DNA from 3 places in the Paenibacillus sp. alder61 genome. Region 2 is predicted to be linked to each of the others. Evidence: riboswitches for the same ligand, from Rfam matches in the RefSeq annotation. Region 2 holds a riboswitch; each other region holds the start of a gene.
The links. A riboswitch is a leader RNA that binds a small molecule or an ion and turns the genes downstream of it on or off. The one in region 2 is predicted to bind cyclic di-AMP.
Positions count from the first base shown of each region.

Region 1: it holds a riboswitch for cyclic di-AMP, as region 2 does, so the genes downstream of both, LBW89_RS26770 (3D domain-containing protein) here and LBW89_RS17950 (TrkH family potassium uptake protein) in region 2, are expected to answer to the same signal.
Region 3: it holds a riboswitch for cyclic di-AMP, as region 2 does, so the genes downstream of both, LBW89_RS24305 (C40 family peptidase) here and LBW89_RS17950 (TrkH family potassium uptake protein) in region 2, are expected to answer to the same signal.

Region 1 covers NZ_JAIUDG010000039.1:11,249-15,398, forward strand. Annotated here, with positions in the region: gene LBW89_RS26760 (HD domain-containing protein) at 1-211, shown strand, start outside; gene LBW89_RS26765 (TatD family hydrolase) at 224-1,015, shown strand; cyclic di-AMP (ydaO/yuaA leader) riboswitch at 1,209-1,416, shown strand; gene LBW89_RS26770 (3D domain-containing protein) at 1,675-2,811, shown strand; gene rnmV (ribonuclease M5) at 2,963-3,529, shown strand; gene rsmA (16S rRNA (adenine(1518)-N(6)/adenine(1519)-N(6))-dimethyltransferase RsmA) at 3,526-4,150, shown strand, end outside.
Region 2 covers NZ_JAIUDG010000017.1:9,853-14,002, reverse strand. Annotated here, with positions in the region: gene LBW89_RS17955 (CPBP family intramembrane glutamic endopeptidase) at 1-1,490, opposite strand, end outside; cyclic di-AMP (ydaO/yuaA leader) riboswitch at 1,776-1,935, shown strand; gene LBW89_RS17950 (TrkH family potassium uptake protein) at 2,012-3,346, shown strand; gene LBW89_RS17945 (potassium channel family protein) at 3,360-4,022, shown strand; gene LBW89_RS17940 (cation:proton antiporter) at 4,075-4,150, shown strand, end outside.
Region 3 covers NZ_JAIUDG010000029.1:51,405-55,554, reverse strand. Annotated here, with positions in the region: gene LBW89_RS24320 (4a-hydroxytetrahydrobiopterin dehydratase) at 1-45, shown strand, start outside; gene LBW89_RS24315 (c-type cytochrome) at 141-497, opposite strand; gene LBW89_RS24310 (GNAT family N-acetyltransferase) at 655-1,158, opposite strand; gene LBW89_RS24305 (C40 family peptidase) at 1,517-1,990, opposite strand; cyclic di-AMP (ydaO/yuaA leader) riboswitch at 1,998-2,135, opposite strand; gene LBW89_RS24300 (C40 family peptidase) at 2,375-2,866, opposite strand; cyclic di-AMP (ydaO/yuaA leader) riboswitch at 2,869-3,003, opposite strand; gene LBW89_RS24295 (hypothetical protein) at 3,225-4,055, opposite strand.

The DNA.
Region 1 (4,150 bases), on a different contig from region 2:
TCGTCCGAACGGGGAATTTCGGGATAAACAGATCCTGTTGTTGGACCGGCAGGACCAGCTGAAGGAAATTTCCGAAGTGTCGGATATTGTGCGTTCCATTAGCGGTTTGCACCGGGGCAAGTATCATTTGTACTACCCTGAGAATAAATTGAGACCGGTTATGGACCGGCTGCCGCGACATATCGCGGAATATTTTGAACAGGGAACATAGGAGGGACAACTCATGGAACTATTTGATACACATACGCATATGGATGCGCCTCAATTTGACGAAGACCGTCATGAAGCGATCGAACGCGCCTTGGCGCAAGGCGTGACGCGGATGATCAACATCGGTTTTAACCGCGATACGATCCCGACGACGATGAAGTTGGCGGAGACTTATGACTTCATTTATGCGGCGGTAGGCTGGCATCCGCAGGACGCCATTACGATGAAAGAAGAGGATCTCGACTGGATTGCAAATTTATGCAAACATGAAAAGGTTGTCGCTATCGGGGAAATCGGTCTGGATTACTACTGGGATACGTCCCCGAAAGAGGTCCAGCACGAGGTATTCCGCAAGCAAATCCGGCTGGCCCGAGAGCTGGGAATGCCGATTTCCATACATAACCGGGATGCCCACGAAGACGTTGTTCGGATTCTCCGCGAGGAGCGGGCGAACGAAATCGGCGGGGTCATGCATTCCTATTCGGGCAGCTGGGAAATTGCCAAAATGTGTCTGGATTTGGGATTTCATTTGTCGTTTGGCGGACCGATTACGTTTAAAAATGCAAAGCAGCCCAAAGAAGTATTGGCGAAGACTCCGCTGGACCGATTGCTGATCGAAACGGATTCCCCATATTTGACTCCCCACCCATTTCGTGGGAAAAGAAACGAGACCGGGCATGTCCGTTTGGTCGCCGAGGCCGCTGCCGAGTTAAAGGGGATCTCGGTGGAGGAAATCGCTGAAATTACAACTCAAAATGCGCTGGAACGATTTGGTATCTCGAGTAATCGGGAGAAAAACGGGTGAAAAAAAGAGTATTTCGGAAAGATTAATGCTTTTTAACCAACTCCAGTGAGTATATTACATTTTTTTAACCAATTATTAAAATAAACGTTGTTGATTCGTCCTTTACAACATGCATCGAAACAGGATAGAATCTTTTCAGTAATCGATTTGGGGTCGTTAACTTGCCGTTGACGATTCCGTTATATGGTTCCATGAACCAGTCTCGCTGAGTCTCCGAACATGGAGAACGGGGGAACCGACTACAGTGCCGAAGGGATTTCCAACCGGACTGTAATTGATTTCTTTATCGGGTCTTTGGGGTGAATTCAAGGTCATTGCGCCGTGAGCGAATGGCGGAGAAAGGGCGGCTCTCTGCGTCCTAACCCGACAGCTAACCTCGTAAGCGTACTAAGAGAGGGCAAACTCGTGCATCCTATTACACCAAGACATTCGGAAGCCACGAAAGAGAGCCTCTTACTCTTTCTAAGGCTTCTTTTGTTTTGAATAAACGTAATAGGGTCATCATACTGTGTTAAACAGGAGGTGACTTGATGCCGGGTAGACTGGGACGGGATGCGGAATGCGGCTTTCATTAGGCATTTCGTAAAAATGAAATGTAGTCACGTCATATGTAACACGATTCGACCTAGACGGCGGGACTATGAAGGAGGACGGAAGAAATGGGCATTTTCCGCAATGAGGAATCCCATGAATCGCGCTCATCCAGCATGTCTTACGCAATGCGGTGGAAACAAGAACATCTACGTCAGATTTCGGTCGTCGGAATTTTGTCCATCGCGGTAGTTCTCATCATCCTGATTTGGTTTTACAGCCAAAGCAACAAAAAAGTATACTTGGTTGTTGACGGGCAGAGTCAGCAGATCGAAACCCGGAAATCGCTGGTCAATCAAGTGCTGGAAGAACAGTCCATCGTTTTGAAGCCGGAGGATAACGTGTCTCACTCTCTGGCCAGTTCGATTCAAGACGGGGACCGGATTGTCATCCATCGCGCCGTGCCGGTCAAGGTAAGCGTGGATGGAACGACAAAGACCCATTTCACGACACAGGATAGTGTCCGGAAAGCAATCGAGGAACTTGGCGTCACTTTGGGGCAGGAAGATAAAATTACACCGGCCTTGGACAGCAAAGTCTCGGCGAACTTGAACATCAAGGTCGTCCGCGTTACCAGACATAAAATACAGACTACGCAAAACGTTCCTTTCACCGTGGTGAAAACCTCCGACAAGAACCTGCTTAAAGGAACGACGAAGGTGATGTTCCCCGGGAGCGAAGGCGTTGTAGTCCATAACATCGAAAAAGTGTATGAAGACGGAAAGTTCGTGTCCAAACACTGGCTCGGCAAAGAGGTCAAAAAGGCCGCTTCACCGAAAGTCGTTGCCGTTGGCACGAAGAAACCGACAGCAGTCGCATCCGCCAGCATTTCCCGCAGCGCCAACGCGGTTAATATCAGCGGCCTTACGACGAAAGGCGGCGTCTCTTTTAAATATAAAAAAGTGCTCAAAAACGTGACTCTTACGGCCTATTCCGCCGAGGAGGACGGCATCGGCACGCGCACGGCTTCCGGTACCCGGGTAGCGGAGGGAAGAACGATCGCGGTCGACAAGGATGTCGTTCCTTTGGGATGGTGGGTTTATATCGAAGGGGTCGGCTTCCGCAAGGCTGAAGATACCGGCGGAGCCATCAAAGGCCACAAAATGGATGTCTATTACGATTCCTTGAAATCGGCGAAGAATTTTGGACGCAAAAAAGGCCGGACCGTTTACGTCATCGGACCGACCAAACCGGAATTGAACTAACCGGAGCGTTTACTTTGCTTGGGGAATGGGATAATATTAGGATGATGAATAAGACGCGGATAAGAAGAGGAGAAATCCTCTTCTTTTTGTTATTGTGATGATGGAAACTATAAGCGGTCTTTAAACCAAAACGAGAGAGGTAAGTGCGGGGATGATCAAGGAGGTCATTGTGGTCGAGGGCCGGGACGATACGGTCGCCGTCAAACGGGCGGTGGAGGCCGACACCATTGAGACGGGAGGGTCGGCCATTAATGAGGCGACCCTACGTAAAATTGAGCTGGCTATGGAACGCCGGGGAGTCATTATTTTCACCGACCCGGATCATGCGGGGGAGCGGATCCGCAAAATCGTGGCGAAGCGGGTACCCGGCTGCAAGCATGCTTTCCTTCGGGAGGCGGACGCGACGAAGGCCGGCGACATCGGTGTGGAGAACGCCTCGCCGGAAGCCATCCGTGAGGCGTTGGAGCGAGTCCGCACCGAAGCCCCCCCGGAAGAAGAGGCGGCTCCCGCTCGGATCGACTGGGAGGACCTGCTGGAGGCCGGGTTGATCGTTCATCCGCGGGCGGCCGAGCGCCGGCGTTTTATGGGTGAACGGCTGGGAATAGGGTATTGCAACGGGAAGCAGTTTTATAAACGGCTCGCCATCTTCCGGATCAGCCGCGAAGAGTTTGCGGGTGCGCTGGCCCAATTGGAGACGAAAGAGGCGAAGAACGAATGACGATGAGAGAAGAAGTGGCAACACCGCGCCGAACGAAGGAAATTATTCAGCGGCATGGTTTTTCATTCAAAAAAAGCTTGGGTCAAAACTTTTTGATCGATCAGAATATCCTCGGCAAAATCGTCGGCGCCGCCGAATTGGACAAGTCCAAAGGGGCGCTGGAGATCGGACCGGGGATCGGCGCTTTGACGGAGAAGCTGGCGCAGCAGGCGGGGCGGGTTGCCGCCGTCGAGATCGATCAGCGGCTTTTGCCGATTCTGGAAGAAGTCCTGGAGCCCTACCCACAGGTTCATGTGATCCATGGCGATGTGCTTAAGCTTGATCTTCATGCGTTATTTGCGAGTGAATTCAAGGCATGCGAGAAAGTCAGCGTGGTGGCCAACCTGCCGTACTACGTGACAACGCCGATTTTGATGAAGCTGCTGGAAGCCGGCCTTCCCCTGGAGAACATCGTGGTGATGATTCAAAAGGAAGTGGCCGAGCGGATGGCGGCCGGACCCGGCGGCAAGGAATACGGCAGCCTCAGCATCGCCGTGCAGTATTACAGCGAGCCGGAGCTGGTATGCATCGTGCCGCACAGCGTATTTATTCCGCAGCCGAATGTGGAATCGGCGGTGATCC
Region 2 (4,150 bases):
TCGAAGACGACATGGGCGAACATGACGGCGATAAAACCGTATCTCAGGAAAATATAGCTGAACAGCAAGCCGATGAACAACAGCTCGATCGGCCGGGAAATCACCGGATAGATCGGATACAGCGTATGGCCGAAGGCCCAGATCAACGTGGTGATGATGCTGGCGGCAAGCGTGCTGCGGAACATTTTCTTCAGCATCGGGATGCCGAACAACCGGTAAACCGCTTCCTCGCCGATGCCGGCCACCCAAGCCAGCAGCGGGAGCAGGGCCGGATAAAGCATATTATAAGGCGACTGGGTAGCATCGGTGGTGGACCACGTATGAATCGTGCGTTCCAGGATGAAGAAGATGACCGATTGCACACCGAGCAGGATCAAGGCCCAGGCGTAGCCGTCCGCCATGGATGACAGCACATGCCGCCCGTATCCGCGCTCTTTGGCTCTTGCCCACAGATTGATCCCCTGCTTGCGCCAGAGTCCGTCGCCGCCGACGAGCGAGAAGTAGATCGACGAGGCCAGGATCAGCGTGACGAGTCCCTGAACAACGAATCCGAACATCAGGAGCGTGCCGTTAACCCCTTCCGATTCCAGATACGGCAGCATATTCAAAGCCGAGCCCATCGAAATCAGAAAATAGACGGCAGCGAGCGCGATCCCGCGTTTAAAGGAAGTAAAGGCCCGCGTAAGGGCGCTGTATACAATGGCCAGAATCCCGAGCACGAACGTGAACAAGGCATACCCCGCATAGGTCAGCCAATTGGCGATCGTTTTCTGCCGCTTCACGTAATCCGTATAGCTTTGCGGCACCTCAAAAGAGCCGACGATCTCGGCAACCTGCCCGTCTTTGTAACGGATATCCAACCGGGCTCCGGCATCGCCGATGTTGTATTCTTGAAACGTTAACCGGAGGCCGGAGGCGGTTTCCTTGACGGCAGGGGAACCTTGCTCTCCATAGCCGAGAGCTTTAAGATAGGGCTCGGCCAGCTTGATTTTCTCGTCCAGGTTGAGCGCGAGCCCTTGGCTGCTCAGCAATTCATCCGGCGGGACAAGCAAATCGGTCGCCGGGATTTTTTTGAAGCCGACCGCCTTCCCCGTCGTCATATGTACGTCGATGGTGACCCCGTCCCATCCTTCTTCTGACAGGCTGAAGTAAACGCGGAACACATCATAAGGAAATTGCTTTTCATATTTTTGGAGATAATCGTCCGTTAATTTTTCTTTGGCCAAATATCCGTATACGTCGGATTGGGTTTGATAAGTGACGACAGCGTCTGGTCCGGGAGAAAGCCCCAGTTCGTCCTCCGCAAACTTAAAGGCCGCCGCCTTGGCCTGCTCCTTGGTGAGCACTTGTGCCGATTGTTCCAACTGCAGGGTTTCGGAAGCCGTTGAGGGGAGGATTTGGAGCAGGACAAACAAGACTAATCCCAGAGCGGCAAGTCCCCACAAGGTTCCGGTCTTCATCCGGCGCTGCGGTTTTGGGTCGGAATACATGTCAAAACTCCTTTTTGATTTTTTTGAATCCGTATGACAGAACAAATCGATTGTCACTGTAAAAGATAACACAGGGGGCGGTTCTTCGCCACAGAAGCGGGGGAAAACATGAGAAACCGCAATAACGACGGCAAAGAAAAGCAAGGCTTAGATAAGACGACACCCGGAAGCCTGTTTCCTCCCTTTTGAGGGTTTATCGCATTATTTCATCCAATTATCACTTTGTAGTACGCTCGAATAAGGCTTATAATCCATTTGACGAAAATGAAATGAAAAATAATGAAACTAATATGTTGGCCGAATTTCAATTGAAAACGGGGGAACCGATCTTTAGGGGTGAATTTCGCCGGCAGCAAGCGGACCGCTTGGTGCGAAAGGCGAATAGGGCAGACCTAGCAAGCCCGAATCCGTCAGCTAACCTCGTAGGCCTTTGCTGCAGGGACCAATCAAAAGGCATTGGATTTCCAGTGCTTTTTTCTTTTTTTCATTTTTGGCCAATACACAAACGAGGTGAACCGCCTTTGCGTTCCAACTGGTTTAAGTTTTCACCGCCGCAGATTCTGGTGCTGGGCTTCGCGGCCATCATCCTGTTCGGGTCTTTTCTGCTGATGCTGCCGATTTCCAGTGTGACCGGGCAAACGCTCCCCTGGATTGATGCATTTTTTACGGCGACTTCGGCAACCTGTGTGACCGGGCTAGTGGTCGTGGACACGGGCGCTTATTTCTCCACGTTCGGACAGGTGGTCATCATGCTGCTGATTCAGGTGGGGGGGCTGGGGTTCATGACGATGGCCACATTATTCTCCTTAGTGTTCAAACGTAAAATCTCGCTGAAGGACCGGCTGCTGCTTCAGGAGGCGATGAACCAGAACACGATGGAAGGCATCGTCCGGCTAATTCGCAAAGTTCTGTTGTACTCGCTGATTATCGAGTCCGGCGCCGCCCTCGTTTTCGCGATTCGCTGGGCTTTCGATATGCCGCTCGGACGGGCGATTTATTACGGAATTTTCCATGGCGTCTCCATGTTCAACAACGCCGGGTTCGATCTGTTCGGGGAATACCGGAGCCTCACCCAGTACGTTAACGACCCGATCGTCAACTTCGTGGCGATGTTTCTGATCGTATCGGGAGGGATCGGCTTTATTGTGCTGTCGGACTTGATCGAGTTTCGAAGCCGCCGCAAATTCTCACTGCATACCAAAGTCGTGCTCTCGATGACCGGCGCTTTGATCGTGATCGGGGCTGTGGTGATATTCGTGTTCGAATTTACCAACCCGAGAACGCTCGAGCCGTTGGGGTGGGGAGGGAAGTTCTGGGCCTCCTTCTTCCAGTCGGTGACGCCGAGAACGGCGGGGGCCAATACGCTGGATATCGGCGCGCTGCGGCAGGCCACCCAGTTTTTTATCATTATTCTCATGTTTATCGGCGCGTCTCCGAGTTCGACGGGGGGCGGCATCAAGACGACGACGTTCACGATTCTTGTGGGCGCGGTGATCTCCATGATCCGCGGTCGTTCGGATCTCGTGCTGTTCCGGTATCGGCTGGCCCAAGAGCGTATTTTTAAGGCCGTGACGATCACGATGCTGGCGCTGTTTCTGGTCATCGCGGTGGCCATGGTGTTGTCTACCACGGAGGACGCGAGCTTTCTGAGCATCCTGTTTGAGACGACTTCGGCATTCAGCACGGTAGGTCTGACGATGGGCCTGACCGGAAAACTTACCGTCCTGGGTAAGATTCTCATCAGTTTTACGATGTTCGCCGGTCGGCTCGGACCGCTGACCTTGGCTTATGCACTGGGGCCGAAGAAGGGTAAAGAACTATACAGACACCCTGAAGGCAAAATGATTATCGGATAAGGGGAAAGAAAAGATGAAGACACAGCAGTTTGTCGTGATCGGATTGGGACGCTTCGGCTCCAGTCTGGCGCTGGAGCTGATGGAACTCGGGTACGAGGTATTGGGCATAGACCGGAATGAAGACGTCGTCGAAGAATGGAGCCATCTGTTGACGCATGCCGTGGTTGCCGACGCCACCGATGAGGAAGTGTTGAAATCCCTCGGCGTACGCAACTTTGACTGCGGGATCGTCGCCATTGGCAACGACATTCAGATGAGTATATTGAGCGCGATTCTTCTGAAGGATCTTGGCATCAAAACGGTCGTAGCCAAAGCAATTTCGGTATTGCACGGCCGGGCCTTGGAAAAACTGGGGGTGGACCGGGTGATTTTTCCGGAGCGCGATATGGGGATTCGCGTAGCCCATCAACTTGTGACCCCCAACCTGCTCGATTATCTCGAGCTGTCCAAGGAGTTCAGCATCGTGGAATTGAAAGTGCCCGAGTGTCTGAATGGAAAAAATGTGGGCGAGTTGAATCCGCGTGCTAAGTTCGGCTGCAGCATCGTGGCGATCCACCGGGAAAGCGGCATCATCATCGCCCCGACGGCGATGGATTATTTGGCCGCCGGCGATATTATGGTCATTATCGGTGCCAACAAGAACATCGAGGAATTCGAAGCTGTCATTAACGACTAATTCCTTTTTTATAAGGTACAGAGATTACGCATAATCTGGAGTGTGAATTGGCATGGAATCGGCGGCGACGGAAGCGATCCGGCATTTTCTTATCTTAGTCATAGTTGTAATCAGTATAGGGATGGCGG
Region 3 (4,150 bases), on a different contig from region 2:
CAGCAATATAATGAAGCCTTCGAGAAGGCCCGCTCCGCTGGCTAGAAACGGACGCAGGAAGCGAAGCCAACCCGAGGCCGCAGAGAGAAGCGCCCGCCGGAAACCTGAACTCAGGCCCGGCGGGCGTGTTGTTGTATGCGTTATTTCTTCTCGGAAAGATACATCGCGACGTTGGCGATCTCCTCTTCCTTCAATTTATCCTTGAAGGAAGGCATCATGCCCTTACCTTTGGTGATGGTCCCGAACAATTGGTCCGCAGACAGCTCGGCACCTACTTTTTGCAGGTTCGGACCGGCTCCGCCTTGCAATTGATCTCCATGACAGCTAATGCAGTTCGCCTTTATAACAGCTTCGGCTTGTTCCGCATTTAACGTGATTTCAGGCATTTGCGGTTTCTCTTCCTGAGCAACCTGTTCCCGGCCGGGCAATGTAAACATTAACACGGCTGCGAAGGCGCAAGCCACGACGAGTAATCCGCTCATGATCCACTTCTGCATTCCGATCGTCCCTCCTATGTAAGTTACCCCTTCCATTATAGCGGAACAGGCTCATTGATCATAGCGTTTGTGTCAAAAAAAGTAACGAATTACTCCTCTTTTTTGTATATTTCCCAAAATGATGTGCTATTTATCATAGACGCGTTTTATCAAAGGGCTAAGGTGAGGTTGGGGCGCCTTTGTAAACCATGCAGTAGTAAGGTTTGGAAATTCCGCCGGGAGTCATTTTCTCGTACAAATCGGTAATGACGAACCCGGCCTTTTGATAGGCCCGAATCGCCCGGGTATTCCAGGTCAGAACCTCCAGGTCGATGACATCCTGCGGTTTGCGCCGCTGTGCTTCCTCCACGATCGTCAGCACAAAGCTTTTACCCAGTCCCTGGCCGCATAAATCGGGCCGCATCCCGATGCCGAGCCGTGTAACCCCCTCCATCGGGAAATATTGGGCAAACCCGGCGAGTTCGTCATCCGGGGTCAACAAAGAGACATACTGCTGCGCTCTTAAGGCCGGGTTCCCAAACTCCACGTCGAGCGCTTTCATTTGTTCCCAGGGGAGCCAGCTGTAAATATCGTATGGGGAATCGTATTTCCAGGTACAGATAGCCGCGCCGTGGCTTTCCTCCATGGGAACGATCCGGAAAGTGGTGACGGGTTTTTCCATGTTTGCGCCTCCTTAAACAATGGGAAATGAATATCGGGTGTGTCTCTCCATCGATTTGAAATTTCTATTTAACATCACTCTAACGGGAAATGGTTTGCTTGTAAAGATAGGAGGAACCTAGGTGTTTCGTCCTCCGTCAGCGGGGTAATGAGGAGTATGGGAAGATTTGGAGAGTGGGTATGGGAGAGAAAGCGGCAAACGAAAAAAAATAAATTTTGGCGGAAAGGCCATTTTCAGAAACCTTTTTGAACGGACTTTCGTTATATGGTATATAGCGAAAAAAAAACGCAGCGGTTCCGGCAAGAACCACTGCGGTGTCAGCAATGTTGAAATGAGCGCCTCAAATTAAGCAACGGGATCAAGATTCAGCATACGTGGAGTAACCGGTTTTGCTGAGAATTCTTTTGGCCCCGACATATTTGGACTTATAGTAACTGCTGTTTAATTGATCGGTACGGATTCCTTTGGATGAAGAAGCGTGCGCGAATTTTCCGTCACCGATGTAAATGCCGACGTGGGATACTTTATTCTTGCCCAAAGTATTGAAGAATACGAGATCCCCCGGCTTCAACTGGCTTTTGGCGACAGGAGTGCCTTGCTTGTATTGGGCCGAAGAGACGCGGGCCAGCTTGACGCCCATTTGCTTGAACACGTATCTGGTAAATCCGGAACAGTCGAATCCGTTCGTGGTAACCCCCCCGTATTTATAAGGCGTCCCGTATACGGACTTCACAACGCTGTTCAATTTCGTATCTGCGGCGGATACACTCCCCGTCCCTAAGGTGAACAAAATCGCCAAACTCGTCGCTGCTGCTGCAAATGTCTTTCTCATGCTGTAAAAGTTCTCCTTCCAAGGCCTGCGAGGTTAGCTTGAGGATTCGGTTGAAGGTTCCCTATGATCCCTATGTATCGGTAATCAATTCACCCAAAATGGTTCCCCCGTTTCCCGGGTGCCGGGAATTCGGCTGATCTAGTTGATGCACCCAAAGTTGTGACGTGGCGAACATTGTTTACAAAGTTGTTACTATTTACTTTGGTTATTGTACCAAGCCTGTCTTGCTTTGGCAAGTCATTCTAAGGCTGCCGGTTATTTTAAGCCGATCGTCCCGTTTATGACAAGGAGAGGCGGGTAATTTCTCCTAAGCGGGCTATGCAAAACAACCATGAAAAAACCCGCAGTCCTCGATTCGGGTGAATCGCTGCGGGCTTGTCGTAATTATTCTACATCGTCGTGATCTGTGGGTTCGCTGGTAACTTCCTCGTACTTGTCGGTACTCAGAATCCGTTTCGCCCCGACATAACGTTGTACATAATACTTCTCGCTTAATTTGCTGATAATTACGCCTTTGGAAGAAGAAGCATGGGCAAACTTGCCATCGCCGACATAAACGCCGACATGAGAAACGCCTTTACCGGATGTGTTGAAGAATACGAGATCGCCGGCAATCAGGTTTTCCTTCTCTACGGCCGTACCCATCTTGTATTGGGCGCCGGATTGATGCGGCAGTTTAATGCCGATCTTCGAAAAGACGTACATGGTAAATCCGGAACAATCGAAGCCGGCCGTTGTAGTGCCGCCGGAAGCATATTCCGTTCCCAAGGCTTTGTCGATGACGCCGTCCAATGTGGAATCGGCGAAAGCGCTGCCAGTGCCAACGGAGAAAAGAATGGCAAGACTTACTGCTGCTGCGGTCAACTGTTTCTTCAAGAAAATGCTCCTTCCAATGCCTACGAGGTTAGCTTAAGGATTCGGTTGAAGGCCCCCTATGATCCCTCTCTTGCGAGATCAATTCACCCAAAGTGGTTCCCCCGTTCCCCGTCAAGGGAATTCGGCTGTAGTATACATCCGATTTACTTACATATTCGACACCCGACACAGTTCTCCTGCCAAGGTGACAAAAATAATTACAAAATCGTTACTGAATTGTGCTGTTGCTATTGTAACAAAGGCAAGTATATTTTGGCAATGGCTATTTAGCAAGATTTAGAGGCGAAAACACAGGGAAAAGCCCCCGCATTAACGCGGAGGCCTTGTGGCGCAAGGGCTGCACAAAAGTGAAAAAAATTTAACCTTTATGTAACTTGGTTTGCCAGAGCTCATATTGAGAGGATACCGACCAAATTTGCAATAGACTGCGAATAAAAGGATAGGTTTGCTGCAAAATCATAGCGGTCAACCCGGTCCAGATCCAAGAGAAGGCCCCGCAGATGAGAAATAGGGCGGCTCCGGCCGTGCCGAGAATCAGGGATATGGCGATGCCGGGCAGCAGGTGTCGAAGGCTGATTAGTAGAGAGTTCCATATCCCCTCCTTGAACAGGAAGCCGAGTTGGGAGAACAGCAGGACTTGGCGAATGACCCAGCCGTAGACGGCCCATCCCGTCAGCAGCCCGACCATCGCAAGCAGAGGCCCCATTCGCCCGCTTTCGGGGACAAGCCAAGGCAAGAGGGTCGCCAATTGGGGGACCACCCATAGCCCGGGCAGGGCGAGCAGAATCAACTCTAACAGGAAAAAGAGGGTGACTGGCTTCCAGAATTCCTTCATCCCGCGGAAGAGGGGAAGCCCGGACCTTTGCTCCTCCGGAGGTCTCAGCCCGTAAAGAATACCGGCCTGGAACAGCGGCGTCATCAGCAGACGTAAGACAATCAGGCCTAGCAGCATCCACAAATGCTGGTGGATGGCCGGGTTCCGTCCAAGCTCGATTTGCCCCTCGATCATGTAGAGAACCCGGCTCATTTCATTCGGCGGGGGATCGGGATACCGCGACAGCAGAGCGATAACGGCCGAGTGAATCAGCCGATAGAAGAACAATCCCCAAAGCAGTTGGTACAGAAACAGGATGATTACAGAGGGAAATTGGCTTCGAACAAGCCCCCATCCATTCCGTACGTAGGTCATTATTTTCCCTCCTAAAAGTTTTGTGAGCGTTACATCTGGAGATAGCATCGTACAAAACATACTTCGTAAGCATAGGCTTAGTTTTGTGAGCGTAA